DNA from 2 places in the Serratia sp. YWN4 genome. Region 2 is predicted to be linked to the other one. Evidence: predicted binding sites of a transcription regulator. Region 2 holds the regulator's gene; the other holds the start of a gene.

What was found. The regulator ArgR, encoded in region 2, controls arginine synthesis, uptake and breakdown. The targets are predictions, from matches to a motif close to ANTGAATAAAAATACANT.
Positions count from the first base shown of each region.
Region 1: argA (amino-acid N-acetyltransferase) is a predicted target of ArgR. The motif match lies at 2,120-2,137, and genes of this name have one in related genera.

Region 1 is NZ_CM147696.1:4,215,502-4,232,164, forward strand. Features, by position in the region: gene mltA (murein transglycosylase A) at 1-24, opposite strand, end outside; tRNA gene ACX9GT_RS19810 (tRNA-Met) at 239-315, shown strand; tRNA gene ACX9GT_RS19815 (tRNA-Met) at 382-458, shown strand; tRNA gene ACX9GT_RS19820 (tRNA-Met) at 521-597, shown strand; gene amiC (N-acetylmuramoyl-L-alanine amidase AmiC) at 691-1,941, opposite strand; gene argA (amino-acid N-acetyltransferase) at 2,171-3,496, shown strand; gene recD (exodeoxyribonuclease V subunit alpha) at 3,526-5,370, opposite strand; gene recB (exodeoxyribonuclease V subunit beta) at 5,367-8,918, opposite strand; gene ptrA (pitrilysin) at 8,915-11,806, opposite strand; gene recC (exodeoxyribonuclease V subunit gamma) at 12,024-15,395, opposite strand; gene ACX9GT_RS19855 (prepilin-type N-terminal cleavage/methylation domain-containing protein) at 15,592-15,951, opposite strand; gene ACX9GT_RS19860 (YgdB family protein) at 15,941-16,393, opposite strand; gene ACX9GT_RS19865 (prepilin peptidase-dependent protein) at 16,390-16,663, opposite strand, start outside.
Region 2 is NZ_CM147696.1:4,959,768-4,976,430, forward strand. Features, by position in the region: gene pmrB (two-component system sensor histidine kinase PmrB) at 1-541, shown strand, start outside; gene cgtA (Obg family GTPase CgtA) at 595-1,767, opposite strand; gene ACX9GT_RS22830 (DMT family transporter) at 1,784-2,755, opposite strand; gene rpmA (50S ribosomal protein L27) at 2,856-3,113, opposite strand; gene rplU (50S ribosomal protein L21) at 3,131-3,442, opposite strand; gene ispB (octaprenyl diphosphate synthase) at 3,712-4,683, shown strand; gene ACX9GT_RS22850 (DNA-binding protein) at 4,934-5,287, opposite strand; gene ACX9GT_RS22855 (helix-turn-helix domain-containing protein) at 5,469-5,729, shown strand; gene mdh (malate dehydrogenase) at 5,797-6,735, opposite strand; gene argR (transcriptional regulator ArgR) at 7,201-7,671, shown strand; gene yhcN (peroxide/acid stress response protein YhcN) at 8,076-8,339, shown strand; gene mpl (UDP-N-acetylmuramate:L-alanyl-gamma-D-glutamyl-meso-diaminopimelate ligase) at 8,532-9,911, opposite strand; gene fbp (class 1 fructose-bisphosphatase) at 10,084-11,088, shown strand; gene ppa (inorganic diphosphatase) at 11,234-11,761, shown strand; gene ACX9GT_RS22890 (gamma-glutamylcyclotransferase family protein) at 11,818-12,159, opposite strand; gene tamB (autotransporter assembly complex protein TamB) at 12,163-15,933, opposite strand; gene tamA (autotransporter assembly complex protein TamA) at 15,930-16,663, opposite strand, start outside.

The sequences.
Region 1 (16,663 bases), 740 kb from region 2:
GTATTTGCCCCAACGTCCTTTCATTACATGCTCTCTCAGGCTGATATGTTCTATCGGCGAACGATAACAAACGGCTATAAATAAAGGAATCTTTGCCGCCAAAAATTCCCCGCCAAGTGATTATGATGAAAAAAAAACCAATCTGAGGACTAATTCAGCATACAGATGGCTTTAAGGGGATTATTTGCAAAAAGGGTTGCAACAAAACGCATGGAGAGTATAGTGCGCTTCCATCGGACGCGGGGTGGAGCAGCCTGGTAGCTCGTCGGGCTCATAACCCGAAGGTCGTCGGTTCAAATCCGGCCTCCGCAACCAACCGATACTGCAACAGCAGTATCAGATAAAAGGTTGGATTCGATGGAAAAACAGGTATTATACGGACGCGGGGTGGAGCAGCCTGGTAGCTCGTCGGGCTCATAACCCGAAGGTCGTCGGTTCAAATCCGGCCCCCGCAACCAACCGATACTGTACCAGCGGTATCATATGAAGGTGGGTTCGATAATATCAGTATCAAGACGGACGCGGGGTGGAGCAGCCTGGTAGCTCGTCGGGCTCATAACCCGAAGGTCGTCGGTTCAAATCCGGCCTCCGCAACCAATCTTGATAAGCACGAACAAGCACCTTAACGGGTGTTTTTTTGTCTCTGAAATTCATGAAATCCATCGTCAAGCGGGCATCCTGCCCTGCTGGTTAGTGACGAGCCTGCGCCCCACCGTTGGCGAAGTAGGCTTTAATCCCCGCTAGAATAGATTCCGCGATCTGCTGCTGAAAATGGCTGGTACGCAGTTTGCGTTCTTCCTCAATGTTACTGATAAACGCCGTTTCAACCAGGATTGACGGGATATCCGGCGCCTTTAACACGGCAAAACCGGCCTGATCGACACTTTTTTTGTGCAAAGGGTTAATTTTCCCCATTCGGCTGAGCACTTCCTTGCCGAATTTCAGGCTGTCATTGATGGTGGCGGTTTGCAGTAAATCAAACAGCGTATGATCCAGATAGCGGTCACCACTCTTGCTTACGCCGCCAATCTCATCAGAAGCGTTCTGGGTCTGCGCCAGAAATTTGGCGGTATTGCTGGTCGCGCCCTTGGTCGACAGGGCAAAAACCGAAGACCCGCGCGCCGTGCGGTTGCTAAACGCATCGGCATGGATTGAGACAAACAGATCGGCGCGCTGCTTGCGGGCTTTTGCCACGCGCACCTTCAGCGGGATAAACACGTCATCATTACGCGTCATAAACACTTTCATGTTTGGCTCACGCTTGATCAGCGCACTCAAACGGCGCGCAATCTGCAATACGATATCTTTTTCACGCGTCTTATTTTTGCCGATCGCACCGGGGTCTTCACCGCCGTGCCCCGGATCCAGCATGATCACCATCGGCCGATCGCGCCCTGCCTTACCGGCCTGCGGCGCTTCTGCCGGTAACGATCGCTCCAGATCCCCTTTGTTGTAATCTTCCAGCAACGCCAGCAGCGGATCATATTCTTCACCAGTGCCCCCCTTGGTGGGATAGAGATCCACCACCAGTCGGTTGCGGTATTCAGCCACCGGCGCCAAGGTAAACATATTCGGGCTGACGCTCTGCTTAAGCTCCAACACCAGCCTGATGGTGTTTTTATCGAACTGGCCAACGCGCGCCTGCTTCAGGTAAGGATCTTCCTTGCGCACCTGCCCAGCCAGCCCTTTGAGCACGCTGTTGAGGTGAACCCCTTCGATGTCGATCACGATGCGGTCAGGATTGGCAAGCGCGAACTGTTGGTATTTCAGCGGCACGCTGGATTCCAACGTTACGCGGGTGTAGGTCGAGGAAGGCCAGACGCGAACGGCAATCACGTTCGAAGCGGCGGCAAAACCTACGCGGCTCACACTCAGCAACCAGGTTGCGGCAACCCCCTGTAACAAACGACGGCGACCTGGATTGTGGTTAGCGTTAGTCATGCGGCTCCAGCAGCGATAAAGATTTAAAAAAACACCCAAAAGTGACAATGGCAAAAACTTTAACCAATCCATTCGTGGCTGTCATTAGGAAATCTTTTTATGTTTTTTCAATTTATTAATGAAATAACTGAGTTAACCAGGATCTCCACGCAAATTCCTGCTTGCCATCAGGGCAATAAAAGAATAAAAATACAAAAATATCGTATAAATATGCAAAAGAGGTTTTGCCGTGAAGGAACGTAGCACAGAGCTGGTCCAAGGATTCCGTCACTCAGTTCCCTATATTAATGCCCACCGCGGTAAGACGTTTGTCGTCATGCTGGGTGGTGAAGCCATCGAACACGAGAATTTCTCCAGTATCATCAATGATATCGGGCTATTACACAGCTTGGGGATCCGCCTGGTGGTGGTGTATGGCGCACGGCCGCAGATTGATAGCAATCTGGCGCAGCACAATTACGAACCGATTTATCACAAACATACCCGCGTTACCGATGCCCACGCGCTGGAGTTGGTCAAACAGGCTGCTGGCCTGCTGCAACTGGATATCACCGCACGGCTCTCCATGAGCCTGAACAACACGCCGCTGCAAGGAGCGCACATCAACGTGGTAAGCGGCAACTTTATCATTGCCCAGCCGCTCGGTGTGGATGATGGCGTTGACTATTGTCACAGCGGCCGCATCCGCCGTATCGACGAAGAAGCTATCCATCGCCAGCTCGACAGCAATGCGATTGTGCTGATTGGCCCGGTGGCGGTTTCCGTGACCGGCGAGAGCTTCAATCTGACGTCGGAAGAGGTGGCCACGCAGTTGGCCATCAAGCTGAAAGCAGAAAAAATGATTGGTTTCTGCTCATCGCAAGGGGTAGCCAACGCAGAAGGGCAGATCGCGCCTGAGCTGTTCCCCAACGATGCGCAAAAACGCATTGAACAACTGGAAGCAACCGGCGATTACTATTCCGGCACCGTGCGTTTCCTGCGCGGGGCGGTCAAAGCCTGCCGCAGCGGTGTGCGCCGCAGCCACCTGATCAGCTATCAGGAAGACGGAGCGTTGGTGCAGGAGTTGTTCTCACGCGACGGTATCGGTACTCAGATCGTCATGGAGAGCGCCGAACAGGTACGCCGTGCGACGATCAACGACATCGGTGGCATACTCGAGCTGATCCGCCCGCTGGAGCAGCAAGGCATTCTGGTGCGCCGTTCGCGGGAACAGCTGGAAATGGAGATCGACAAGTTCACGATTATCGAGCGTGATAACCTGACGATCGCCTGTGCCGCACTCTATCCATTCCCGGAAGAGAAAATTGGTGAAATGGCCTGTGTGGCAGTCCACCCGGATTATCGCAGTTCGTCGCGTGGCGAAATGCTGTTGCAAAGGGTAGAGAGCCAGGCACGGCAAATGGGCTTGCAGAAGCTGTTTGTGTTGACCACCCGCAGCATCCACTGGTTCCAAGAGCGTGGCTTTACGCCAGCGGAAGTGGATGTTCTGCCGATGCAGAAACAGGCGCTGTATAACTATCAGCGCCGCTCAAAAATCCTGCTGGCCGATCTGTAAGCGTTTTACGGGCGCTGTATCACAGCGCCCTATTCCCCTGCCTGCAACCGTTCTGCCAGCCCGCTACGGCGCTGCGTAGGGGTGCGGATGGCGCTCAGCAAAACCTTATCCGTGGTATACAGCGAAAGCTGCTTACGTGCGCGGGTGATGGCGGTATACACCAGTTCACGAGTCAGCACCGGCAGAAAATGATTCGGCAACACCAATACCGTATGCTCAAACTCCGATCCCTGCGATTTATGCACCGTCATCGCATAAGCGGTTTCATGCGCCGGTAAACGACTCGGCTGCACCGATTTAATGCTGCCGTCCGGTAACTGGAAGTGCACCCGCAGATCGCCCTCTGCACCGGGCAAGGCGATGCCAATATCGCCGTTGAACAACCCCAATGCGCTATCGTTGCGGCCAATCATCACCGGCCGCCCTAAATACCAGCGCCCCGCCGGGCCAGGATTACGGCGGATCAGACCCGCACGCTGCAACCCGCTTTCAATGCGTTCATTCAACCCGGCGACGCCAAACGGCCCTTCGCGCAAAGCACACAGCACCTGAAAACGACCGAAAACTTCCAGTATCGTAGTGGCATCAGCGCCTTCGGCCACCAACCGGAGATAATCACGATACCCCTCAACGCAGGCATCCAGCAGTTGCTGATAATCCTCGGTTTCTGCCAGCGGATAACCGGCCACGTCACCATAGCGGCCATTTAGCGCCGCCATCGCCTGTTTGCCATCCCCTGCATTCACCGCCAAGGCCAACTGACCAATGCCGGATTTAGCATCAAACCGATAGCTTTTACGCAGCAGACACAGGCTATCACGCACTGCCACTCCCGCAGGCTGCCCCTGTAACGGATATCCCGTCAAGCGTGCCAGTTGGGCTGCACGGTCCTCGCTGTAGCCTTGCTCGGCAAAACGGCAGATATCCCCCAGCACCGCCCCCGCTTCCACCGAAGCCAACTGATCGCGATCGCCAAGAAATATCACCCGCGCCTTAGGCGGCAAAGCGGCAATCAATCGCGCCATCATCGGTAAATCCACCATTGACGCCTCATCCACCACCAGCACATCCAGATGCAACAGGTTACCCCGGTGGTAACGCATCCGCTGGCTGTTGGGCTGCGCGCCCAGCAAACGATGCAAGGTGGCGGCTTCCGCCGGGAACAACGCGCGCTGCTCCGGTGTGAGGGGGATCTGACGGCTGGCAGTGCCCAGTGATTCCGTCAGCCGCGCTGCCGCTTTGCCGGTGGGAGCCGCAAGCTGGATACGTAAGCGCTCATCACCACCAAGCTGCACCAGTGCGGCCAGCAATTTGGCCACGGTGGTGGTTTTACCGGTGCCTGGGCCGCCGGAGATCACGGCGATGCGGCGAGTGGCAGCCACGGCGGCAGCGATCTTCTGCCAGTCCGGTTCATCTGCCGCCTCACCAAACAGTTGATCGAGGATCGCGCGAAGCTGTGCCTCTTCAACCGGTTGCGAAACCCTGTCGCTGCTAATAAAGGCCGCGACTTCGCCTTCACTCTGCCACATACGCTGCAAATACAACCGATGCTGCTGTAACACCAGCGGCGTGGCTGAGTTGCCATCGCTCACGGCAGCCGAAGCCGCCAGGCATTGTTGCCAACGGGCTAAATCCGGCTGCCCCGCCGCCTGCCAGGCGGCCAATGCCAGCTCTGGCTGGCGACCATTGAACAGGTTTTCTGGTAACAACTGATCCAACAGCAGGCAGACGTGACCTGCTCCCGCCTCCGCGCTCAGGCTAGCGGCTGCCAACAGGAGTTCCGGTTCGTCATCTCCAGCGACAATCTGGGCGAAATGCACATCCAGAGGCCGTAATGCGCCCAACACCAACGCCTGATTCAGGATCTCAATCATTGCCCATCCTCCGCGCTGATGGCTGCTCCGCTGAACAGACGATCCATCCCTTGCACCAACGCTTCCTCCGGCCGACAGGCAAAAATCCCGTTGCCCGGATGTTCAGCATCAACGCCGCGTAAAAACAGATAAATCACCCCACCAAAATGATGGTTGTAATCATAATTCGCCAGGCGATGCCCCAAGTAGCGATGCAGCGCCAAGGTATAAAGCTGGTATTGCAGATCGTAGCGATGCTCCGCCATCGCCCGTTCCATAGCCTGCTGGGTGTAAGCACTGCTGTCTTCACCCAGCCAGTTGGATTTGTAATCCAGCAGGTAGTATTTACCTTGCCAGCAGAACACCAGGTCGATAAAGCCTTTCAACATGCCTTGCACCTGCTGGAAATTCAGTTCAGGGCAACGTGCAGAAAGCGGATCGTAACGCTTCACCAGTTGGTCCAGCTCTCGCGCCTGCAACAACCCGTTGATCGGTAAATAGAACTGCATTTCCGCCTGCTTGAATTGTGGCTTCAGAGCAGAAAGAACCACGCCGCTGTCATTAAGCGGCGTATTCAGCAACACCTGCATCCACTCTTTCAAAACTGGCAGCCAATGTTCCTCAACACCTTGCTTCTGCAACTGCTCCAACAATGCTTTTTCATCAAGCGGCTGCGTGAAATCCAAGGTTTCAAACAGGCTGTGCAGGAAAGTCCCCGGTGCCGCGCCACGTGGGAAGGTATGCGGAGTCAGTTCTGGTGCTTTATCTGCCACGTGCTCCCCGGCGGCATCGACGTCCAAGCGCGGCAACAACTCTTGCATGCCTGCCGTACCGTGCTGCTGTAGGCCGGTATAACTGGTCACGCGCCAGAAATCCTGCATCCGCCGCGAAAAATGTTTTGCCGCCAGTTCGGCCGCCGTGATTGTTTGAGGCTGCCAAGGGTGTGCATCGGGCGCATCCACCAGTGCGAGTTTAATACTGCCAGTAGCCAGCTTTTGCAGGCTCTCTTTCAGGTAGGCGGCATCACCGGCCTGCCCCGCCTGCACCAGATACCCCAGCGCACTGCGATGCAAATCGGTCTCTCCCTGCTTTTTGCGCGTGCCCAGAAATAGCGGCGCGATACCGATACTACAGTGGTATACCGAGCGGGTCAGCGCCACATACAGCAGGCGCAAATCTTCCGCCAGCCGTTCTTCTTCGGCCCAGGCGATGCTTTCTTCATTGGCATTGAGATCCAGCAACGCTTGGAAAGTCTTACGATCGTGGTACAGCACCTGTTGCTGTTGGCGGAAGTTACCGACAAAGGGTAACCACACCAGATCGAACTCCAACCCTTTGGATTTGTGGATGGTAATTACCTGTACCAGATGGCGATCGCTTTCCAAACGCAGTTGCTGATTATCTGACTGGCGATTCGGCTGGGCGATCTGCTGTGCCAGCCAACGCACCAACGCATGTTCGCTGTCCAACTGTGCCGTGGCCTCCTGCAACAGTTCACCCAGATGCATCACATCCGTCAAACGGCGCTCACCGCCGGGGCTGGCCAGCAGGTTTTCGGCCAGATGCCGCTGAGCCATCACCTCACGCAGCATCGGTAACACGCCACGCCGCTGCCAGTGGGTACGATAGGCATCAAACTCATTAACCAATGCATCCCAGGCCTGTTCATCCTGATTCAGGCTATCCAGCGCAGCCGCATCCAGCCCGAGCAACCCGGTCGCCATTGCACTGCGCAAGGTACGTTCCTGTTCCGGTGCCAGCACCGCCTGCAATAACCACAGCAGGTCTTTAGCTTCCGGCGTATCAAATACGCTGTCGCGATTGGAAAGGTAGACCGAAGGGATTGCCAACGCACTGAGTGCGTCACGCACCAGCGCAGCCTCAGTACGGCTACGCACCAGAATGGTAATATCCGACGCCTGCACGCTACGGCGTTTATCACCATTCACCAGCCAGGCTTCACCCGCCTGCCCGGCGCTGAGCCAATCCCTGATTTGCGCCGCACACCAACGGGCCATCAATTGTTGGTAATCACTTACTCCAGCACCGTCCCCCGGCTGCAACCAGAACTGTAGTGCCGGTTGTGGCTTGTTTTGCCATTCAAACACCAGCCCCTGATTCCTCTGCGCGGCAGCAACATCAATAAATGGGATCTGGCTGAACAGAAACGGGTTTTCCACCTGGGCAAACAGCCGATTCACGCTACCCACCATCGCCGGTGATGAACGCCAGTTAGTCTCGAGCGTATAGTGGGCGCTCACCTCTGAACGAGCGCGCATGTAGGTGAAGATATCCGCGCCGCGGAAAGCATAAATGGCCTGTTTAGGATCGCCAATCAGCAGCAAACCGCAGTCTGGTTGGCCAATATAAAGTTTTTGGAAGATGCGGTATTGCTGAGGGTCGGTATCCTGAAACTCATCGATCATCGCCACCGGATAACGCTGGCGGATCGCATGAGCCAGCTGTTCGCTACCGGCGCTTTGCAGCGCCGCATCCAGCTTGCTGAGCAGGTCATCAAACCCCAGTTCGGCACGCTGGCGCTTCTCTTGCGCAATGGAGGTACGTATTTCGCTCAATGCGCGGGCCATAATCAGATCGCGCAGCGTTAAAGGTTCAGCAAACAGCTCATCAATCGCCACAAACAGCCCATGGCGCGGTGCTTCTCCTTTTTTGGTTTTCTCCAGCAATATCGACTGGCGGAATTTATCCAACTCTTTCGGCAGTTGATAATCCTGCGTTTCCTGCCCGGCCCATTCGCCCACTTTATTCAACCAGTTAGGCAAATGTTTGCTGCTGTAGCTGCGCTTATCGACGCCTGATTGGCTGATTAATGCCTCCAGTTCCCCCGCATTGGCCTGCCACTGCGTTTTAATGGCATCGATACGCGCAACGATCTGCTCATGGCGCAGCAGTACCGTTTCATCATCTTTCGGCGGCTGGCGTAATGCTGGCGCTTCACCCTGCAAATAACCGGCAAGATCGCTCAGCAACGCTTCCGGGCCGCTCCACTCCTGGCTTACCGCCCTTGCCACGTTCAACGGCAAGGGGTAGCAATGGCGCCGCCAGAAATCTGCACAAGCCTGACGCCGCAGCGGCAACTCATCCTGTATCAGCGTTTGTTCAAACAGGATGCCGGATTCGAACGCATTGTGAGTGAGCATTCGCTGACAAAAACCGTGGATGGTGTAGATCGCCGCTTCGTCCATCTGCCGTTCTGCCGCCAGCAGTTGCGCCGCCGCATCAGGCAGATCGCCAATTTCTGCCATCAGTGAAGAAAACAGCGGGCCTTCACTTCGCCCGCGCACGCAGGCAATCCGCAATGCGTGGATATTGCTGCGAATACGGCCACGTAATTCCTCGGTAGCCGCCTCGGTAAAGGTTACGACCAGAATCTCCTCTACCGTCAGAGGGCGGTGAAAGGCGGCTGCCTGGCCTAAGCCAAGCAGCAAACGCAGATAGAGCGCCCCGATGGTAAAGGTTTTACCGGTTCCTGCCGAAGCCTCAATCAACCGCTCGCCAAACAGCGGTAACGTCAGTGCATCAAGCCTCTGAGGAACAAGGGTGGTCATGGTGTCGCCACCTGGCGTGGCAACGTTTGCTGTAGAGTAGAAGTATTGGGATAAGTCACCCAGCCTTCACCCGGTGCGGCAAAATCAGCTTTCTCATGGCTGCTGCCACTCACCTGTGACAACACGGCCAAACCCTGTGGCTGAATGACGGCCTGCTGGAAATAGTCTGCCAGCTTGGCTGGGGTTATGGCCGTAATCTGGGTAATCAGTTTCTGGCGAGTATCAAAAGCGAAGTTACCGCGATCAAAATCATTGCTGAAGCGGCCAGCCTCCTCCCCTAGGGTTTGTGGGCGCTGTTTCAGTTCGTTGATCATCGCCTGTTTATACTGAGCGAAATCAGCCTCACTCATCTCACGCAAACGTTTCTCAGTCTTAGGATAGAAATCCTGATAGCGCTGATAAAGATAAGCGGGCTGTTTGCTGTTGCTTTGCAACAGGAAACCGACGCCCCACTGGCGGCCGACCGACGTGGCAAAAGCGAATACGGCATAACCGAGCTGCTCCTGGGTACGCAACTGGCTGTAGAACCAGGGCTGGATAATCTGCCCCAGCAAGGAGCTGTAGGCCATGCCGGTCACCTCATCGTAACCCGTCGGCACGTACACCGCCGCCAATGCCGAGTCGGTACTGCTGCTTGGGCGTTGCAGGTTTGCCAACTGACGCTTGGCAACCACCACATTTTCACCATGCCACCAGGTCACACCGGTGCAACCCAAGTGCTGTTTCAGCGTAGAGGCCAGCGTGTCCACCTGCTGTTTGCTCATGTTGCCTACCACCAGCAGTTCTGGCGTGGCTTCGGTCATCAAGCTGTCGCGATAGGCCAAAACATCTTTCAGCGTCAGCGTTTTCAGCACTTCACGGCGCTCACTACGCTCGGTATAAGGCACGCGAGAAAGCATCTGCACCGGTTGGATTGCCAACTCAAACGCTTTGCCCTTCTCTGCCGAATCCAGCTGTTCCAGATACCAGGATTTAGCCTGCGCGAGTTGCTCTTCGGTTGGCGTAAAGCTGGAGTAACCTTCAATCAGCGAAGTCAGCAGTTGCGGTAAACGCTGGGTAAAACCGCTGGCATTAAACATCAGGCCATTGTTTGGTGAGGTGGAGAAGCTCAACCCGCCGACAGAAGCCTGATAACTCAACTGATCGAGCGAAAGACCGGCGAGATAATCCATCAGGGAAAACAGCACCTGATTACGTGCTGAATCCATAGTCTGAGGGTTGCGTAAAGCCACGGTGACATCGGCCTTGGGCTCATCGGCAAAATAACGGCTCGGCATATACAACACGCGCAGACCCGGCTGATTCACCACCATTTCCGGTTTGGTAAACTCGTGCGACGGCGTGTTCAGGGTGAAATCATCAGGAATATAGGGGTTCAATCCCGGCAGAGAAAGAACTATCCCTTTGCCCAACTGCTGCCACTTCTCGAAACGCTCCGGCGTAATTTTGTCGACCTGATAAGGGGCTTCAACGAAGTAAGCCGTTTTGTTATGCGGTTCATCTGGGCTGATAAACCAGATGCGCGCATTCTGCGGCGTCATCTGGTTTAGACGTTCCGCAATGGCTTGCGGAGCAAAGCGGTCTGCCAGATAAGGAGCATCCAGCGTGTGCTCGATCGGCACACGCAGCATGGTATCTACCAGCCATTCGATATAATTCATATTGCGGGTAATCGACGGATAGCGGAAGTCCAGATTCAGAACGTCGGCAATCTCATCAAAATAACTCTGCTTGATCCCTTCACTGCGCAACATGTTCAGATAGCTGAAGATAGCCGCAACCACTTTGTCACGTTCCATCAGGCCTTTGTCGGTCAGTGAAACGTTGATCGAGAAAATACCTCCGTTGCGATCCACCATAGGATCGGCACCCGCATTGATGGCATCAGCTAGCCCTTGCTTTTGCAGCCAGTCAGAAAGCGTATTCTTGCTGCGGTTACCAATCAGATAGCTGATATAGGTATCGGTTTTACTGCGAAATTCCGCACTGTTATTGTCGATGCGGAACTCAACTTTCAGCTGTTTGCTCGGTTGCGCGGGCACGTAATGAATGATGATGCCTTGCTGCTCAGCGGTTACAGCAGGAACGGTGATCGGCGGCACTTGCGCCTCACGGTTTGGTATACGGCCAAAGGTTCTGGCCGCCAGTTCCGCCATGTCCGTCAGTGACTGGTTGCTGTATAACACCCCCATCATCAGATTGGCGGAATAATAGCGCTGGTAAAACCCGGTCAGTTCATCGTGCAATTTGCTACCCGGTTTATCCTTCAGTGTCTCAAGGTTACCCCCGGCAAAACGGGCGCTGGGGTGTTCAGGGTTCAGCGTTTCGGCCCTGACCTGGGCCATGCGCATACCGTCGCGGGAACGGGCCATAGTCAGTTCGGCATTCACCGCATTACGTTCACGATCGGCATTGCCTGGATCCAACAGCGGTTCTGCAATGGCATCGGCCATACGATCCACCGCCGCTTCCAGCGCGTTATTTTCCACTTCCAGATAAAAAGCGGTACGGTAAGACGCGGTACTCGCGTTATGGCTGCCGCCGTGTTTTTTCAGGAATTCCGCGAGGTTTTCCGCTTCCGGATAGCGTTTGGATCCCATCAAGACCATGTGTTCAAGATAATGGGCCAATCCGAGCTGGCTGGCTGGGTTTTCCAGCGAACCGACCGGCAACGCCAGCGCAGCCAGTGATTTCGGTGCCTGTGCGTCGGAAACCAGCAACACCGTCATCCCGTTCGCCAGTTTAATTGCCTGGTAATGGCGCGGATCGTGATCGCTTTTGTGGATCTTCTCCGCCAGTGGTTGCCATCCTTGAGCTGCCCAGCTTAACGGCACCCAAAACATAACTAACAACACTAACCCAGTAATGCGGACCAACTGTCTGCGCATATCCAAAATAAACCCCTATTATCTTGCCGCTACGCCAACTCCCTGACGTTAACGGCACTCTGCAAAACGAAAAAATAAAAAGATTTCAAGTTACACCGCTTGAAGGACAACGAACCTATGCCGGTACGCCATGTAAGACCAGAGACAACTCAAATGGTTAAATATAAACCTCGCTATTTTTTATCATCTCCCACTAATCAGTACCACCGAAGGATTGTTACCCAAGGTTATTACGCGCCACCGGCAACAGATAACGCTCCGTTTCGTGCAAAATTTGTTCAAGGCAGGCATTATCCATTTGCCGGAAAACGCGCTGGATATAGGGATCGGCCCCTTCCCCCGGTATCCGCTGATCCCCCTGCCAGGTTTGCAGCAGCTTGGCGCGCGCTTTGATTTGCACCTCTTCAGCCCAGTCAATCTGCTGCGTTTCCGCCTGATAACACTGGCTCAACCACGCCCAACCACTTTTGTTTAACAACATCAAGGGTTGTGACAAGCCACGCTGATAACCGGCAACCAGTTCGGCCAACTGGTCATGGGCTTCCCCGGCGGAAAGTGCCGCAAAACGCCAGATAGAATTCTTGCGCCCGAACATGCGACTGGTTCCCGTGCCACCAGCACAGCAATACACCAGGTGTTCCAACCAAAGCAAAATACCATCTACCGCCGAAAGCGTGGCTGGCCGCCAACGCAGCAGGCCATCCTGTTGGACTTGATGCAGCCAACCACTGATACGTATGCCCGCAACGTCAATATCCAATTCCAGGCTGCTGTTTTCCTGCCGCTCATTGCGTACCCGTTCAGCCAGTTCGCTCATCTCTTCCTGCTGAGTTTGCCAGTAGATCTCACCAAATGCCCCATAGGGTAAACCACCAGACGCACGCACCCGCTGGAATAACCGCGCTGTATCTTCTTGCTCTATCATAGTATTCAGCAGTTGGCTGTTGAATTGATAGCGGCTGAGGTTATCCAGAATAAAGGGTTCTTCCTCCGGCAGTTCGGTCTCTTCCAGAATGAAGTTGACGCCGAGGCGCAATTGAAAAAACGCCCGTATTGGATGGCGATAGAAGCGCAGCAACCCATCCAGCGAAATTTGTGTTTTCTCTTCAACCAGCAATGGTTGATTAAACGCCGGATAGGCAGCCCCACGGCCATCTGCCGCTGGCAGCCACTCTGCGGCATAGCTTTGTGCTTCACTCCCCGGCAGGAAGTTTTCGGCAGCAAACGGCATGCGAGGGTGCCACCTAAGTAAATGTTTGCCTACCCGATGCGCACTGACGTCTGCATTACAGGCCTCATCACCCGGTAAACAATAGCTCTGCTCCAGGTACTCCAGCAGTTCAGTAACCAGCACCGACGGATAGCGCTCGCTATTATCCTGAATCGAACGACCAATAAAGCTGATATAGAGCCGCTGTTGGGCCGAGAGGAGCGCCTCCAGGAACAGATATCGGTCATCGTCACGGCGGCTGCGATCGCCACGTTTGACCTGTTGAGCCATCAGGTCAAAACCCAATGGCGGTAAAGTACGTGGATAAACTCCATCGTTCATCCCCAGCAGGCAGACCACCTTGAACGGAATGGAACGCATCGGCATCAAGGTACAGAAGTTGATCTGCCCGGCCAGAAAACGCTGGCTGATACGTTGCTGATCGAGCCGAGCCACCAATTCATTGCGCAGCAGCGTCAAGGGTACGGTATCGGGATAGCGAGCCGATAACCCGTACTCGATGATCTTCAACCAGTCCCGTTCAATCAGCGCTAATGCTTCTTCCGTTTCACTGTCCGTCTTAAAGAAGCTATCAAGCAAGCGACGGCACAGTGGTAGCCATTCGGCCAGCGATCGCTCCTCACTCAGGAGCTTGCGCCAATCGCTGAGCTGAGACAGCAGATCGGCCAGTTGCCCGGCCAGTTCGGCTACCAGCCCGCTGGATTCGTCATACGGCAATACCCCTTGCCAATCACCCGCATTACTGTCCATTGCATATCCCAGCAACATACGGGTAATGCCAAACCGCCAGGTATGCTGACCGGTTGCCGGTAAGGCCAGTTCACGCACGTTGTCGTCGTCCAATCCCCAACGCACGCCCGCTTCCCCCGTCCAATGGCGCAGCAGGCGCAACCCCTCTTCCTGAATGGAAAAACGGGCGGCCAACGCAGGCACTTCCAACAGTGCCAATACCTGCTCTGAGGTAAAGCGGCTCTGTGGCAAATCGAGCAATGAGATAAAAGCCTGTAAAGCGGGATGTGCCTGGCTGGCCTTGCGATCAGAGATGGCAAACGGCAGGTAGCGCTCAGCAGACGCATTGCCGAAGACCGCCTGAATATAGGGGGTATAGCTGTCGATATCCGCCACCATCACGATAATATCGCGCGCTGTCAGTTGGGGATCTTCGGCCAGCATGGTCAGCAGTTGATCGTGCAGCACTTCAACTTCACGCTGCGGGCTGTGGCAGGCATGCAGGCTGAGAGAACGATCCTGCGGATCCAACCGCCGTTTATTGCCACTGTGCTCAAACGTTTCCAACGTGGTGCCGATCACCGTGTGATCTTCCAGCTCTAGCATGTCGTGCTGAATGGCATGCAGCAGGCCGTCTGGCGGAATATCAACAAAGGCATCAATTTCCTGTACTGCATCCATCTGCGAAAGCAAATACAGATGGTCACGCCCCAGTTTGCCCCATGAAGCGAGCAGCGGATTGCTCAGTTGCTGCTCACCTTCGGCATCAAACAACTGCGCGGCCTGTTCTGGCTGGCGAAATAGCCCCTGTTCTTGTGCCTGATGGTAGTGGCGACGTTTGCGGCTTTGCAGGCGAGCAAGAAACGCATAGTCCTGAATATCCCCCCAGTAATAACGGCAGGGATTGGTAAACATCAGGTGGATATCAATGTGCTTGCCGAGCGCCTGCAACGCCTCCAGATAGACCGGTGGCAAGGCTGAAATGCCGCAGATAAACACTCGGGGTGGCAAGCCAGCCGGGCATTGCTCGGCGTTTTCTAGATCGCTGATAAAACGGCGGTATAAATTGGCGCGATGCCATTTCTCCTGCCCCAGTTCATCCGTGTACTCAACCAGTCTGCGCCACAAGGCAGCCTGCCATGGTTGAGCCTCCGCTAACCCGTCGATCAGTTCCTGGCGCTGCCAGCTTTCCAGCCACTGCGGACGATAAACCAGATATTGGTCAAACAGATCCGCCACTCTACCGGCAAGCTGGTGGATCTTGCGCTTGTCGCCGTCGTCGGTAAGGTAATGTTGCAGCGGTGCAAACTCGGGCAACACCAGCATCTCAGGCAGCAGCCACATCAGCTTCCAGGTCATGGCATCTTTGCTGAAGGCGCTCTCTTTTGGGATCCCTGGCAAAACCTTAGTGAACATATCCCAGATAAAGGTGGCAGGCAGCGGGAAAGCGATATTTGCGGCGATCCCCAATTGTTCTGCCAATTGCATTTGCAGCCACTGCGCCATACCGGGGCTTTGTACCAACACCACTTCCTGCTGAAAAGGATCGGCCAAGGGTTCTCTGGTTATCAACGTACTGGTCAGCGTTTTCAGTAAATCCAACTGATTGGAGTGATAGACCCTAAACATGCTGCTCCTTTAAACCGAATAGATACCCAGCCGGTATTTGAGGTTGATGACAAAGTGGTTTTTAAGCCCGAGATACTCGGGCCTAGCGCACCGAGGGGCGCTCCGGCGGCTTACGCCGCTACGACCCCTTCGGCACGCTCTCCCTAATATCTGGCTTTGTCCGCAGTCTGAAATACCAGCCGGTATTTCGTACTGATTACTGCCCGATGCAATACCATCGGCTGAGTTCAACCTGCTGCCGCAGTGGTGTTTGTATTTTTACCGTTCGCCGCAGGCAAGGCGCTTCCGCCGTCCGGGTTTCCATTTCGCGCTGCCAGTTGGGAGGTAACGGTAAGGCGTTATCCTGCGTTATCGTCCCGGCGTTAAACATTTCCAATTGGTGATGCGCCAACGACCAGGCCTGCTGGTATTGCCATTGCCGCTGAAAAGCCTGCAACAAAACCTGATGATATTGTAACAGCCCCAATAGAGAGACCGCGAATAACAATGCTGCGATCAATACTTCCGGCAGGCTGAATCCCTGCTGAGAATGCGCGTTGGCGTGTTTAATCGGCACAATCACTCTCTTTCTTCTCGGGGCAAAAATCCAGCCAGCCACCTTTTTCCGCTTGTAGCGCAACATCCCCCACCGTATTGGTTTCACTGGCCAGTTGGTAGAGCCACAACGGTTCAGCATTGGCAATCACCCCAGCTCCGCGCACCACCACGATACCGGCACGGGATGAACGCCGGGCACAGGCTTGCAGAGCATCGGTAGGTAACGGCTGGCAGTACCATCGGGTTGCGGTCAGTTGTTCACGCGGCCACTGCTGCACCAGCCCCCAGTTCAAGGCGGAAACTGCCTGATTGTAGGCGCGCAGATAACGCTGCTGATCGACCGCCAGCAACAAGGCACTGTCCAGTTGCCGCTGTTGGGCATTGAGCAGCATCAAGCCCATCACCAGTAGCAACATTACCGCCGCCAGCGTGCTGCCACCCTGTTGTGTCTGCATGTTCAGAGTGCCTCCATACTGACAACCCATTCCAGGCGCTGCTGAATATTTTCCCGCACCGTTGAACGCCCTCCGAGGCTGAATAACACCAGAGACTTGCCGCTATCCCCTGTAATCTCGCTGACGGAGAAAGTGTTAATACGCACCTCTTCCGGATCGTGCAGGCGTTCCCAACCGTTGCCGCGGCATTGGGTCACACCACGCTGCCCTTCCAGAGTTCCTGCTCGCAGGCGATAGCCGAAATACTCCACATCACCCGCATTTTCCCACTGACCA
Region 2 (16,663 bases):
CCGCATTGATCAGTTGATGCACGTCGTTGAGCAATTGCTGATGCTGTCGCGCGCTGGTCAGAATTTTGCCAGTGGCCATTATCAGCAGTTTGACTGGGTAACCCACGTTATCCAACCGCTGCAAGAAGAACTGGAAGAGTTGGCAGCCCAACGCGGCCAGAAATTGCTCTGGCAGTTGCCTGCTCAGGCCGCTACCCATGGCGATCCGGTCCTGCTGCGCCTGATGTTGCGTAATCTGGTAGAGAATGCCCACCGCTATAGTCCGGAAAATAGCACCATTCATGTGCAACTCACCCCGCAAGATCGCGGGCAGCGCTTACAGGTGCTGGATGAAGGGCCTGGAATTAAGCCAGAACAGGCCGGAGAGCTGACGCAGGCATTTCGCCGGATGGATCAACGTTACGGCGGCAGCGGGCTTGGGCTGAATATTGTGATCCGTATCGCACAGTTGCATCGCGGTTGGCTGCGGCTTGAAAACCGTACCGATGCCAGTGGTTTGAGCGCACAGTGCTGGATACCCGATAACGTGCTAAACCCATGAAAGAGCCCAGCATCGCTGGGCCCTTTATTCATCCTGATCACACCAGAACAGAATTATTTCTGATAGACGATTTCGACACCTTCGTCGTCATCTTCATCCCAGTCATCATCCCAGTCGTCTTCCGCTTCGGCTTCCACTTCAGCGATTTGCTCACGGTGGTAGTCATCCCACATGAATTCGACTTTCTCTGGCGCACTTTCTTCAATCGCCATCGCTTTTGGTTGGGTGTTGATAAAGTTCATCACGTCCCAGCACAGCGCATTAACGCCTTCGCGGTTAGCGGCGGAGATCATGTAGTACTTACCTTCCCAACCCATGCCCTCTACGATCGCCTTGGCGCGTTCGGCGGCCTCTTCTGCATCCAGCAGGTCAAGCTTATTGAACACCAGCCAGCGTGGCTTCTGCGCCAGATTCTCGCTGTACTGATTCAGTTCATTGATGATGATCTTGGCATTCTCTACCGGATCGGACTCATCGATCGGAGCAATATCCACCAGATGCAGCAGCACACGGCAGCGTTCCAGATGCTTCAGGAAGCGAATACCCAGGCCAGCACCGTCGGAAGCACCTTCAATCAACCCAGGGATATCGGCAACCACGAAGCTCTGCTCGCTGTCCATACGCACCACGCCCAGGCTCGGCACCAGCGTGGTGAACGGATAGTCCGCCACTTTTGGCTTGGCAGCAGACACCGCACGAATGAACGTCGATTTACCGGCATTCGGCAGCCCCAGCATGCCAACATCGGCCAACAGCAACAGTTCCAGCAGAATGTCGCGCATTTCACCCTTGGTACCCAAGGTTTTCTGGCGCGGAGCACGGTTTACCGAGGACTTGAAACGGCTATTACCCAAGCCGTGCCAACCGCCTTTTGCTACCATCAAACGCTGCTGATGGCGGGTCATATCACCGAGGATCTCACCGGTGCCCTGATCTTGCACACGCGTGCCCACCGGCACCTTAATCACAATGTCTTGACCGCGCTTACCGGTACAGTCACGGCTCTGGCCGTTCTGGCCACGTTCGGCACGGAAAGATTTTTCAAAGCGGTAATCGATCAGGGTATTCAGATTTTCGTCAGCCAGCAGGTAGACGTCACCGCCGTCACCGCCGTCACCGCCGTCCGGCCCACCGTTCGGGATGTATTTCTCGCGGCGGAAGCTGACGCAGCCATTACCACCATCACCTGCAACCACCAGGATCGTCGCTTCATCTACAAACTTCATTTACCGTCTCCGTAAATCATTCACCGGACTGCTTCAAAGAAACAATCAGGTTGGGTTCTGCCCGTCGCGGCCACCAGCGGTGACCAATTGCGGAAAACATGGCGCCTGCTACCACCACAAAAGCACCGACATAACCGACAGCATTCAATGTCGGGGCGGCGAATACTTGCGGCCAGGCCAGCGCCAATAAATCTGAAAACATCAGGGTAAACAACGGGGTGAGCGTCACTATCGCACTCACCTGCGCCGCCTGCCAACGCGCCATCGCCTCTGCCAGTGCACCGTAGCCAATCAGCGTATTAGCCCCGCAAAACAATAAGCAGGCCAACTGCCAGTGGCTGAGTTGGAAAATCATCGCAGGCTTGGCTAGCGGGAACAACGCGATTGCACATAAAGTGTACAGCATGACCAGGATTTGCGGCGAAGCCAATCGGCGCAGCAGCACTTTCTGAGCCACCCCGTAGGTCACCCAAACCATGGCGGCACACACGCCCAGCAGAACACCGAGGGTGTAATCCGTCAGTCGGGTAAAAATCTCAATCAGGCTGACGTTGAAAAACAACATCAGCCCGCAAATCAGCATCAATGCTCCAATCACCTGGGTGATTCGCATCCTTTCTTTCAGGATCAATACGCTGGCGAACATCATGCCAACCGGTGACAACTGGCCAATCACCTGCGATGCCGTCGGGCTCAGGTATTGCAGTGAAGAACTGAAAAACACAAAATTGCCCAGCAATCCTGCCGTGGCAACAATCAGCAATAGCAACCAGCGCGGCTGACGAAATATTTTCACCGATGGCAAACGCCCACGCACCGCCAGAATCATGCCCAGACCGACAGCGGCGAAAGCAAAGCGATACCAGACGACGGTAAAGGGCTCCATCACCTTCAGCACTTCTTTCATCGCTATCGGCAACGCCCCCCAGCAAATTGCGGTGGTAAGCGCCAGGAGAATTCCCATACCAGCCTGCTGTTTTGTTTCCATTTTTCCTAATGCCTATGGGCCTGAATACAAGCAACCCATAAATGTAAAAAGCCCCGCAACGAATTGCGGGGCTTACATCTATTTCGTAAGGCTCGAAAAATTATTCAGCTTCGATGCTGATAAATTTACGATTGCTCGGGCCTTTAACTTCGAATTTGACTTTACCGTCTTTCAAAGCAAACAGAGTGTGGTCTTTGCCGCAACCCACGTTGGTACCCGCGTGGAATTTGGTGCCGCGCTGACGAACGATGATGCTGCCTGCCAGTACTGCTTCGCCGCCAAAGCGTTTTACGCCCAGACGTTTAGCTTCTGAATCGCGACCGTTACGAGTCGAGCCGCCAGCCTTTTTGTGTGCCATTAATCCGCTCTCCTAACTTAAGCGCTGATGCCGGTGATTTTAACATCAGTGAACCACTGACGGTGACCCTGCTGCTTACGGTAGTGCTTACGACGACGAAACTTAACAATCTTGATTTTTTCGCCACGACCGTGAGCAATGACTTCAGCTTTGATCTTACCGCCATCGACGTAAGGAACGCCGATTTTGATATCTTCGCCATTAGCGATCATCAGAATCTGGTCAAACTCAACCGCTTCACCAGTTGCGATGTCCAGCTTTTCCAAGCGAACGGTTTGACCTTCGCTTACTCGGTGTTGTTTACCACCACTTTGGAAAACCGCGTACATATAAAACTCCGCTTTCCGCGTGCCCAACTGTTCAGTACAGAGCGCGCTATAAATATTCACAATAGGGCGCGAATTCTACGCAATAATCCCGCGCATGACAAGTGCAGAATAGGGCCAGAAGGTGAAAAAAGAAGAAAAAAAACACAGTTTCTTTCATGGCGTTTATCTATGTCGTTTTTCAAGTACAATCAAAGGCGACAGTGACCGCCCTATACCGATGTGAGCAGCGATCTCATCGCGGTGAACAGAAACACAGCTGAAAAAATACAATGAACCTAGAACAAATTACTGAGTTAACCGCGCAAGATATGGCGGCCGTGAACGCAACAATTCTCGAACAGTTGAATTCCGATGTCACGCTCATCAATCAACTTGGCTATTACATTATCAGCGGTGGCGGTAAGCGCATTCGTCCGATGATCGCCGTGCTGGCGGCGCGGGCGCTGCACTATCAAGGTGATAAACATATTACCGTGGCAGCCCTGATCGAGTTCATTCACACCGCCACGCTGCTGCATGATGACGTGGTGGATGAATCCGATATGCGCCGTGGCAAGGCTACCGCCAACGCAGCGTTCGGCAATGCGGCCAGCGTGTTGGTTGGAGACTTCATCTATACCCGTGCTTTTCAGATGATGACCAGCCTGGAATCGCTGCGCGTGCTGGCGCTGATGTCTGAGGCCGTCAACGTGATTGCCGAAGGCGAAGTGCTACAGTTGATGAACGTGCACGACCCTGACATTACTGAAGAAAGCTACATGCGGGTGATCTACAGCAAAACCGCCCGCCTGTTTGAAGCAGCGGCCCAGTCATCGGGCATTCTTGCCGGTGCCAGTGAGGCAGAAGAAAAAGCATTGCAGGACTATGGCCGCTACCTGGGTACTGCGTTCCAGTTGATCGACGATCTGCTCGATTACAGTGCCGACGGGGTCACGCTGGGCAAAAATACCGGTGACGATCTCAATGAGGGCAAACCCACGCTGCCTTTATTGCACGCTATGCACAATGGCAATGCGGAACAGTCAGCGATGATCCGCACAGCCATTGAGCAGGGGAATGGCCGCCATCTGCTGGAACCGGTGCTGGCCGCCATGGAGGCGTGCGGTTCTCTGATCTACACCCGCCAACGCGCGGAAGAAGAAGCGGACAAAGCGATTGCCGCCTTGCAGGTGCTGCCGAAATCGCCACATCGTGCGGCGCTGGAAGGATTAGCCCATCTGGCCGTTCAACGCGATTTTTAAGAAATACCTCTTTCCTAATATTCAAATAGGCCTGGATTACAGGCCTATTAATTCTCTGCATTAATGAGTTCCAGTGGAACAAACGATTAATGCCCCTCCGTTAGTCACACCATTCATTATAGAGTTGCCGCGTAAGAAAATTACCCGGCGATAACTCAAGCCAGGCTTATTGACTCATAGAGAAGGTAAAACGAAAGCCGCACTGAACACAGCTTGCAGCAGGGATGAATGTTATATACAGCGCCGTGCGCTACTTGTTCTGCTCGGCGATCCACACCAGCAAACTGCCGACACCTTCGCGCATCAGAAACGCCATCACCTGCGCCCGTTCGCTGTCTGACAGATGGTAATAATATTCAATCCAGACCGCCAAAGGATCCTGCCGCTCCACCTCATAGGCCGCCGGTTCCTCCCGCAGTATCAACAGTTTCCTCACGCCGCTGGGCAAGCTGTCGACATGATATTCCAACGCCTTTCCCTGTACGCCTTTACGACGGCGGCTGACCCAGCCTTCGCGCCGCGCCATCAGATTGATTCCCTGTGTAGAAGAAGGTAATCCTGCGATGCCTGTAAGCTCCTTGGCAGCAAACCACTCGTTTTTCATAGCCATTATCTCTGGACAATAGTGTGGCAAAACAAATTTTTCAGAAACCATAAGATGTTTTTTAGAAACTTAGTGGTATTCTGGTTTCTGAATAAGCGCTTCATGTTGTTCAAACGATTAATTCTGACCTGTTAGTTATACCACTAACAGAACTTTCTCTAATCAAAAAAGGAATGTAAACATGAATTCACGGAACCCAGACTGGCATCCAGCAGACGTAATAGCGGCATTAAAGAAGAGAGGGACGACATTGGCAGCGGTTTCACGCGAGGCAGGGCTAAGCTCATCTACCCTTGCCAATGCGCTGTCACGCCCCTGGCCGAAAGGAGAATGGCTGATTGCCGACGCATTGAATGTTCATCCTGCGGAAATTTGGCCAAGCCGGTATTTTGATCCGCACACACAACGTTTGCTGGATCGAAAAAGCCGTATCAAATCATGAGACAAATAAAAAAAGCCGCCGGACTGTTGTTCCGGCGGCTTTTGTAAAGCTAATCGAACTGGCGCTATCAGTTATTGATAAATTTTTCGCCCAGTTCGATATCTTTGTGCAGCACGTCCAGCATTTCGTTCAGCGCTTGTTGCTCGAACGCGCTCAGAGCGCCGACGTCTTTACGTTCTTCAACACCGTTTTTGCCCAGCAGCAGGGGTTGTGCGAAGAAGCGAGCATATTTGCCGTCACCTTCAACATAGGCACATTCCACCACGCCTTTCTCACCGCTCAGCGCACGCACCAGAGACAGGCCGAAACGTGCCGCCGCCTGGCCCATAGACAGGGTCGCTGAACCGCCACCGGCTTTAGCCTCAACCACTTCGGTACCCGCATTCTGGATACGCTTGGTCAGATCAGCCACTTCCTGCGCGGTAAAGTTCACGCCTGGGATCTGCGACAGCAGTGGCAGAATGGTAACGCCAGAGTGACCACCGATGACCGGCACTTCCAGCTCTTCCGGCTTTTTACCTTTCAGCTCAGCCACAAAGGTGTTGGAGCGGATAATATCCAGCGAGGTAACGCCAAACAGTTTATTTTTGTCGTAAACACCGGCTTTCTTCAGCACTTCTGCGGCAATCGCCACCGTGGTATTCACCGGGTTGGTGATGATACCGATGCAGGCTTTCGGGCAGGTTTTAGCCACTTGCTCGATCAGGTTACGCACGATACCGGCGTTCACATTAAACAAATCTGAACGATCCATACCAGGCTTACGAGCAACACCGGCAGAAATCAGCACCACATCGGCACCGTGCAGCGCAGGAGTCGCATCTTCACCACTGAAGCCTTTGATTTTAACTGCGGTTGGGATGTGGCTTAAGTCAACGGCAACGCCTGGGGTAACAGGGGCAATGTCGTAGAGGGTGAGTTCAGAACCTGAAGGAAGCTGGGTTTTGAGTAGAAGGGCGAGGGCCTGGCCGATACCGCCAGCAGCACCGAGAACTGCAACTTTCATCCTATACTCCTTTATTATCTTAAATATAAAAGCGCCGTGAATTCTTTGGCCTCGGCCCTTAATTTATTACACCTTTAAAAACAACCTATTAACAGTCGGTTTTAGAGCTGGCGCAATAAAATGGCCGATGTCGCGATCATTTTAGATTAAATAGCTTACGCATTAAGGGCATAGCGCACACTAATCGAAAATAGTGCGAGGTTCTTCACGGGCGAGTTAACCGGCCGTTACATTACACCCTTACATAACATCAGAACAACATCATTTTAATAACATTTTCTTTACCGGGGAGCTGACTCGTTTCCCACGCCAAAAGGGCATATTCATGAGATACGGATTTTGTTAAAATCCCGGCCCTTCCTTATTTTCCGCACGTTACTATTTGCTCTTGGCACGCCAAGATTGCATAAAAATTCATTTATATGCATAATAATGGCATCCATTATCAACATTCCACGGTGCAAAATGCGTAATCCCGCAAAGCAGGAAGATCTGATCAAAGCGTTCAAGGCGTTATTGAAAGAAGAAAAATTCAGTTCTCAAGGCGAGATCGTTTTGGCGCTGCAAGAAGAAGGCTTCGAAAACATTAACCAATCCAAAGTGTCTCGCATGCTGACCAAGTTCGGCGCGGTGCGCACACGCAATGCCAAAATGGAGATGGTGTATTGCCTTCCGGCGGAACTCGGTGTACCCACCACCACCAGCCCGCTGAAGAATCTGGTGCTGGATGTCGATCACAATGATGCCATCGTGGTGATCCATACCAGCCCAGGCGCCGCACAGTTAATTGCGCGCTTGCTGGATTCCCTGGGTAAATCCGAAGGGATCCTCGGCACTATCGCCGGTGATGATACGATCTTCGTCACCCCAGCCAGCACATTTACCGCGCGCCAACTGTTTGAAGCCATTCTCACGCTGTTCGAACAGGAACTGTGATGCATTCCGTTAACAAAATAGGGCAATCAGCCCTATTTTGTTAACGCTTTCTTGCCATAGCACTCTCACCCCAACATCCCTCACCAAGTTTAAAGCTGCTTATTTACCGACTTGCAGCACATTTCAATGACATTCCTGTGTGAGCAATCAGTAGTATCTGTGATATTTCGCACTTTTAGTCAAAAGCACTTAGCCTGTTGAAATTACATAAATTTAACATCAACAGCTCATTTAATCATCGCTTTTTATTCCATTAGGTTCTTAAAAAGAATGATGACCGAATAAAGTTTCACTAGAAATTGTTAGCTGACTATTAATTTTTGTAGTTACTAGATGTATACTCATTTTCGTGACGTAAATCACAGTTCATTGGAACTGATAAAAGAACACTAAGAGGATAAATCATGAAAATTAAAACTACCGTTGCAGCAATCAGCCTTCTCTCTATGCTTTCTTTTGGCTCTTTTGCAGCACAATCCATCGATGCATCGCAAGCTGAAAAACTGCAATCCACAGGTACCATCACCGTCAGCGGCGTCGGTGCAGCCCCTTCAGATATCCGTCAGGCACTGTCTGCCAAAGCCGATGCCAAAGGGGCAACAGCGTATCGTGTGATCGAAGCTCGCAACGAAGGCAACTTCCACGCCACTGCTGAAATTTACAAGTAATCACTAAGAGAGCGCATTTGCTGAACACCCCTCGTCACTGCCACTGCCGAGTTCTGAGATAAATGCCCATTTCCTAGAAAACCTCGTCGTCCTATTCGACGAACCCTATTGCCCTCGCTCGCGAGGGCTTTTTTATCTGTGTAAAAAAGGCCGCTTTCGCGGCCATGACTTGATAAATGAGGGGAAAACGCTTCAGTAGGCTTCTTTCGGTTCGGCCTTTGTAGCCAACGCCGCCAGCAGTTTGTCATGAATACCGCCAAATCCGCCGTTGCTCATCACCAGAATATGGTCACCCGGCTGCGCCGTTTTGACGATCATCTCCACTAATGTCTCGAGATCGGCACTCCAATGCGCCGTTTGCACACAGGCGTCAGCCACTTCGGCGACCTGCCAGGGAATGTGATGCGGCTGGAATAGGAACACTTCATCAGCGCGGCCCAGCGAAGGGGCCAGATCGTTTTTGCTGATCCCCATCTTCATGGTGTTGGAACGGGGCTCCAATACCGCCAGAATACGCGCGGTGCCCCCCACTTTGCCACGCAGCGCGGCCAGCGTGGCAAGAATAGCGGTAGGATGATGCGCAAAATCATCATAGACCGTCACGCCGTTGGCTTCGCCACGCAGTTCCAGGCGACGGCGAGCATTGATGAAATCACCCAACGCGCGGCAGGCATCGGCGGGTTGCACGCCAACGTGACGGGTTGCCGCAATCGCCATCAGACCATTGTGCATATTATGTTCACCCACCAGCGCCCAGTTAACCTCGCCAACCTTATCGCCATTGAGGAAAACCTCGTAATGGCTGGCATCCGGGGTCAGCTTGTGCGCACGCCAAGCCCCTTCATCGCCGACCAACTCCTGCTCACTCCAGCATCCCATCGCCATCACCTGTTTCAGATGCGCGTCATTGTCCGGCAAGATGATTTTGCCCTTCCCTGGCACCAGGCGCACCAGATGGTGGAACTGCTTCTGGATCGCTTTCAGATCGTCAAAAATGTCTGCATGATCGAACTCCAGGTTGTTCATGATCAGCGTACGCGGGCTGTAATGCACAAACTTGGAGCGCTTGTCGAAGAAGGCACAATCGTATTCATCAGCTTCGATGACGAAGAACGGGCTGCCGCCGAGACGGGCAGAAACCTCGAAGTTACCCGGCACGCCGCCAATCACAAAACCCGGCTGATAGCCACAGGCCTCCAGGATCCAGGTCGCCATCCCGGCGGTGGTGGTTTTACCGTGCGTACCGGCCACCGCTAACACCCAACGATCGCGCAGCACCTGGTCATGCAGCCACTGCGGGCCAGAAACGTAAGGAATACCGCGTTCCAACACCGTTTCCACACAAGGATTTCCGCGAGTCATCGCATTGCCGATAATTACCAGATCCGGAACGGGATCCAGCTGTGCCGGATCGTAACCCTGGATCAGACCGATCCCCTGATTTTCCAGCAGCGTGCTCATTGGAGGGTAAACGTTGGCATCGGAGCCACTAACCTCATGTCCAAGCGAACGCGCCAGCATTGCCAACCCACCCATAAAGGTGCCGCAGATCCCAAGAATATGTATGCGCATTAGGTTTCTCATTTGAGTGCATCGATTTAGTGCTTATTCTAACGCTCAGAATCGCCTGGAAGAAATGGATTTGCCTATGAATGGCGTAATGCTTTGGGCTACACTGGCTGACGATAAACGTTGGCGGCTTGTTAACAAACCGCTATCCATCCGTAGATTCAGGGATTGTGTCATGAAAACGTTAGGCGAATTTATCGTCGAGAAACAGCACGACTTCTCTCACGCCACCGGCGAGCTGACTGCACTACTTTCTGCAATTAAACTGGGCGCCAAAATCATCCACCGTGATATCAACAAGGCCGGTTTGGTTGATATTCTGGGGACCAGCGGCATTTCCAACGTCCAAGGCGAAGTTCAGATGAAACTGGACCTGTTCGCCAACGAAAAACTGAAAGCAGCACTGAAAGCACGCGGTGAAGTCGCGGGTATCGCTTCTGAAGAAGAAGACGAGATCGTCATATTCGACGGCGAGCGGGCTGAAAATGGCAAGTATGTGGTGCTGATGGATCCGTTGGACGGATCGTCCAACATTGATGTCAACGTCTCAGTCGGGACGATTTTCTCGATCTATCGCCGTATCACCCCGATCGGTACTCCTGTTACCGAAGAAGATTTCCTGCAACCTGGCAACGCTCAGGTTGCTGCCGGTTACGTGGTGTACGGCTCATCCACCATGCTGGTGTACACCACCGGTTATGGCGTGCATGCTTTCACTTACGATCCGTCTCTGGGGGTGTTCTGCCTCTCTCACGAGAAAGTGCGCTACCCGGAAAAAGCCTGCATGTATTCCATCAACGAAGGTAACTACATCAAGTTCCCGCTCGGGGTGAAGAAATACATCAAATACTGCCAAGAGCAGGATGAAGCGACGCAGCGCCCCTACACCTCACGTTATATCGGTTCACTGGTTGCCGACTTCCACCGCAACCTGCTGAAAGGCGGTATCTACATTTATCCAAGCACCGCCAGCCACCCGCAAGGCAAGCTGCGCCTGTTGTATGAATGCAACCCGATGGCGCTCCTGGCCGAACAGGCCGGTGGCAAAGCCAGCGACGGTAAAAGACGCATTCTGGATATCGTGCCAGAAAAGCTGCACCAGCGTGCCCCGTTCTTCGTCGGGACTAAATCGATGGTAGAACAAGCCGAGTGCTTTATCGCCGAGTTCCCAGACGAATAAGCCAGCAACGATATCTACATAACAAAGGGCGCATCCGCGCCCTTTGTCGTTAGCGCTTGAGTACATGATGAAAAGGGCAGGAAATCGTAAAAGAGTCCGCTATAATACTGCCACTCCATTTCTGGTTTGATTAAAGGAAACCGACATGAGCTTGAATCTGGTCCCTGCTGGCAAAGACCTGCCGGAAGACATCTACGTAGTTATCGAAATCCCGGCTAACGCCGATCCAATCAAATATGAAATCGACAAAGAGACCGGCGCGCTGTTCGTTGACCGCTTCATGTCCACTGCGATGTTCTATCCGTGCAACTACGGTTACATCAACCATACCCTGTCCCTGGACGGCGACCCGGTTGACGTGCTGGTGCCAACGCCGTATCCGCTGCAACCTGGCTCAGTGATCCGCTGCCGTCCGGTTGGCGTGCTGAAGATGACTGACGAAGCCGGTGAAGATGCGAAGCTGGTTGCCGTACCGCACAGCAAACTGACCAAAGAATACGATCACGTGAAAGACGTGAACGATCTGCCAGAACTGCTGAAAGCACAGATCACCCACTTCTTTGAGCACTACAAAGATCTGGAAAAAGGCAAATGGGTGAAAGTAGACGGCTGGGCAGATGCTGCCGCCGCTAAAGCTGAAATCGTTGCCTCTTTCGAACGCGCCAAGAAGTAATTCTCGCCCGTTCAGATGAAGAACGCCGCTCATTGAGCGGCGTTTTTTATTGCTTTTTAGTCTAGGCGCTTCAGCCAGTCACCACACTCGATCCGCGGAAAACCCTCTACGCTGTGCTTATACAGGTAGATCCACGCACTTCCATAAGGTGTCTGAATCAGTTCGCGCTTATAGTCCCTGGTATTACTTTTCAATTCGTCCAGCTCTGCCAGAATCGATGAGTTAATACGATACACTTCGCAATGTACCGTGCCCTCTCCAGGGATTGCAGCCGGGTAATGGCCCAGATTATAAATCTGATAACCATCAAGCTCATGATCGCCCAACCATTGGGCGTTAGTCATCCAATGGCTGTTCCCCTGCTTGCGTCGTAAACTGCCGTAAACAATGATTCGCATAGCTTAAAACTCAAACTGATAGAGCACATCCAGTGCTTGGTCAATGCCAGACACCGCTTCCAGATACAGCCTAGGCATCAGGCGGTATCGCAACGTCAGCGTGGCCAGCGAGTCGAATATTCCCACCCCATATTTTACTTGTAAGCCAGGGAGGACATAGCCGCTCACCACTACCTGAGAGCTGTCGCCAACTCCCTCAGTATCAAGGGCCAGATTACTTACGCCAAACGCCTCGCCGATTTTACCCACAAGTTGACCACTTTGTGCAACCCCCATGCCAATTAACATTGAGGTCATGGCATTGCCATCAGCACCGGTCGCCCCCAAACCCTGGCCGCGCAACAGGTAAGACAGCGCTTCTTGCTGCGATAACGTCGGATCCGAGAACACCTCAAGTCTTGGCGCATCCGCCATCCCGGTCACTCGCACCCCGGCGGTGACGCCATCTTGGGTAGCATCTGGGTTACGCACCGCTTCGATATTCAACAACGGCTGATCGGGTGGGCCAGAGAACAGCAACTGGCCTTTACGCACGATCAGATCCTGCCCGTAAGCGTGGAAGCGCCCCGATGGGATATCAATATGCCCATTCAGCCCCAGGCCATTCTGATCCTGCACCACCCGCAGGTTGCCACGCAGCACGGCCTTCAGGCCGAACGCATCCAACCGCACGTCGTTACCGATACGCACCATCAAATTACTGTTGATCGGGATCCCCGCCGTAGCCGGTTTAATCGGTTCCAACTGGTTATTGAGCATCACTTCATCACGGGAGACACCTACCGCACTTTCCGGCAGTTCCTGCACCGTAATGCGCGCCCAGGGAATATCAACCGAACCGTTAAGTGCGAACAGCTGCGGCGTGGCTTCAAACACCAGATCCGGTGAAACGTCAATACGCACCATTGGCGGTATTGTGACCCGTAGCTGATTGCCTTTAGCCGCGATGCGCGCACGCCAGGCATTGATATCATGCCAGTCAGCATCACCCGCCAGATTCAGTTGCCCATGGGTGGTGCTGAGCAGCCCTTCCAGCGTTGAGGTCATCCCGTTGAAATTCACCGCCAGGCGGCCTTCGGTCATATCAAACGGCATCCAGTGGCCGGTGATCATCGCCTTATCCAGTGCCAGACGGCCAAATACCAACGGTCTCTGCGCGCTGCCGCCCAACTGCAAATTGGCATTCAGCATCCCCGAGGCTTTTTCGCCCTGCGTCAACATCGGCTTAAGCAAATCCATCGAGATATTGGTGATATTCACATTACCGCTGATATTACGGCGCACCTGCGGATCGGCGATCTGAATGTTGCCGTTGAACTGCCCATTGTTGACCAGCTTGATCAGCCAGTCAGCCTGCATGCGGCCATTGTTCATCCCCGCGTTGAGATTGAGCGTTTCAAACGCAATCGGCAGCGCGCTACCCTGCATCTGCTGCACCACTTTCACGCTGTTGCCCACCAGCGAGACTCGCGCCTGTGGTAACACACCGCCCGGTTGCCAACTGACATCCGCCCGGCCGCTGAATACGCCGCTCATCGCGGTGTCCGGCCCCAGGAATGGTTTAATCATCGCCAGATCAAAACGGTTGAGCACCACGCTGGCCTGGCCGCTGGCTCCGGCTTCGATGGTTCTCGGCACGCACAGTTCGGCATTGGGGTTCTGCCAGCAGTGCGGCCCAACGCTGATTCTCTGCTGCGTATTCAGGTAATCCAGCGCGATGGAGCGGGTCAAACGCCATTCACCTACCGGCGTATCGAAGCGGGTATTGTTGAGATCGCCGCGCCAGCGCTGCTGTTGGCGATCAAAACTACCGGTAAGCTGAAGTTGCCCGGAAACCGGCTTACCCTCAACATTCAGTTGCAGCCGGTGTTGGCGCTCGCTGCCGCGCGCATCCAGCGTCAGCAGATTAACCTGTAATGCATCCTGCTTAAGCTGTTCCACCCGCACGGTCAACTGCCCCTGGATCTGCTCAGCAGAACGCACATCGCCATCCACTTTCACCCGGTTGATGTGCAACGCCTGCCATTGCAGGCCAAGCGCCGTCAGATCCGCCAGCAACTGCGGTGCCTGTAGGTTGCCACGTAGCCTGATCTGGCCTCTTACGGTTCCCCCCAGCCCTGGCAGGGCCCCATCCAGACGCGGTGCATCAATATTGGCATCCAGATTCCAGTTTTTCTCATCGAGTTGGCCTTTGGCGCTGAGTGTATTGCGCCCCAGCGCCAGTTCGATACCAGGGATGCGCCACTGCCCGGCCGCATTACCGCTGAGCGTGCCACGAGCCGAGACTTTGTTTTGCTTCACATTGCCATCAAGCTGCAATACCGGCACCTGAAGTTGCCAACTGCCGCCGTGCAGGCTGCCACGGGTGGTGATTTTGCCGTCCAGCCGTGCTGGCCACTCCGGCCATTGTTTGGCGGTGTTGATACCGCTGAGCGTCAGTTGAGAGGTCCAGCTTATTGCCTTGCTCCAGTCCACCAGCGCGGTGAGATCGGTATTACCTTGCAGCGCCGCCACGCGCAGGCGTTCGAGCCGGAACTGTGCCAGATTGCCTTTACCGTCCAGCGTGATGGCCGCCGGTGGCAGATCCTGGCCCTGGAAATTGGCGCGGGTCGATAGCGCATAATCGGCGGCTTTGCCGTTGAGGCGCAGACGCAGATCGTTGACCTGATACTGTGCCTCGCCGGTCAACGGCCATTTCAACCGCTTGCTTTGCAGCGTCAAAGCCAGCGGCAACCCGGCTTGTGCCAGTTGGGTTTGCACATCAAGTTGCGCACTCACCGGGCCAGAAAGATTAAGCGCCAGTTTCAGTTCTTCGCGCAGCGCACCGCCGATGTTCAGCTTCACCTTTTCGCCTTTCAGCGGATCGAGGTTCAGCGCACTGTTGACTGTCATTTCTACTGGCCAATTGCCGATCAGCGTCGCCTGGCCTTTGGCTGAAAGCGAACCCTGTGGCGATTTCACGACAAAGCTGTCGAGCTGAATATGCTGATCCTGAGTGCTGAGTTGCAGCAACAGGCTGGTGATCGAAACGTCGTTATCGCCAGTCAAACGCAACTGCTCACCGCTGATTTGTTGGACGGTGAGATCGAGCGGCAGGTGGATTTCCGGCAATTCCGGCAACAGCGGTTTGCTGAACAAGGCTTGCAACGTTTCCGCTAACGGTTTTTCTGCTGCTGTTGCTTCCGCCGCCTTCTTCGCCACCGCATCAGCAGCAAGTACCGGCGTTTTTGGCAACGCGATCAACAAAGCGCGAATTGAGGTAGGTTGCAACGTTAATGCACGCTGCTGCCACTGAGCGCCAGTGCGGAACTCCCCGAGCGAAATAGCGGTATCGTCCACGCTGACCTTAACGTTATTCAAGGCCAACAGACGTAATGCTATCGGGTACGGCGTGCTGAGGTTGGTGAGCGGCTCGCGGGTTTCCGTTACCGGAGCGGATGGCGGCATTTCGGCGGTTTTCACCACCACATCCACATCTTGCGCAGTCAACGCATTGATACACAATGAGCTGTGTTTAAGGCAGGAGAGATCGAGCGACAGATGGAACTGCCCGGCGTTAACCGCAACGCCTGGCATCTGGTATTTCACGCCTTTCAGCGTCAAATCGCGCCAGCCACCGCTGATGGCCGCAATTTCCAGCCCCGGAACCCAGCGTACTGCGCCATTGATCACCATATGCAAGCCGGTGGTGGTACCCAGCAGAAACGCCACCGTCCCTACCAACAGAAGCAACAGGATCAGGAACCCCAGACAAATCTTTTTCACCAGGCTCATAGTTCAGGCCCCAAGCCGATATAAAACTGTACGCCGTGGGTTTCTTGATCCCCAATCGGTGCGGCGATATCCAACTTCACCGGCCCCACCGGTGACTGCCAGCGCACGCCAACGCCCGCGCCGGTTTTGATATCCCGCTGTCTGATATCGTTCACCGCCTCCCCCGAGTCGACAAACATCGCTCCCCACCAGCGGCCGGTCATGTTGTATTGATATTCCAACGAACCGGTCAGCATTTTAGAGGCACCGGTCAGTTTGCCACTGTCGTCACGCGGGGAAACGCCCCTGAACTTATAGCCACGAATGCTGCGATCGCCACCGGCGAAAAAGCGCAGGTCCGGCGGTATTCTGTCGAAGTTGTTAGTTTCAATCCACCCCACCTGGCCACGAGCCACAAACCGGTGTTTCTCCGCCAGGGTGCGGATCCAGACGTTCTGTGCCTGCAACAGCGCAAAATCGGCGTCAGAACCCCAGGTGGTGTCGGAAACATCGATAGAATAACGTTGGCTGTCCCCCCAGACCGGCATCAGGCCACCGCGTGAACGCGTGCGGTTAACGGTAGCGCCAGGGTAAAGCAGCATGGTGGTGTCGGTGACCAAACCTTGGGTAAAGTGGTCCAAACGCCAGCTCATCGTTAACGCTCGCTGCCAGCCGCTGGAGAGATCCCAGTTACGTGAAACCACCATTTTGGTACTGTCAGACTTGGTATCATTCAGATCGGTGCGTTTAA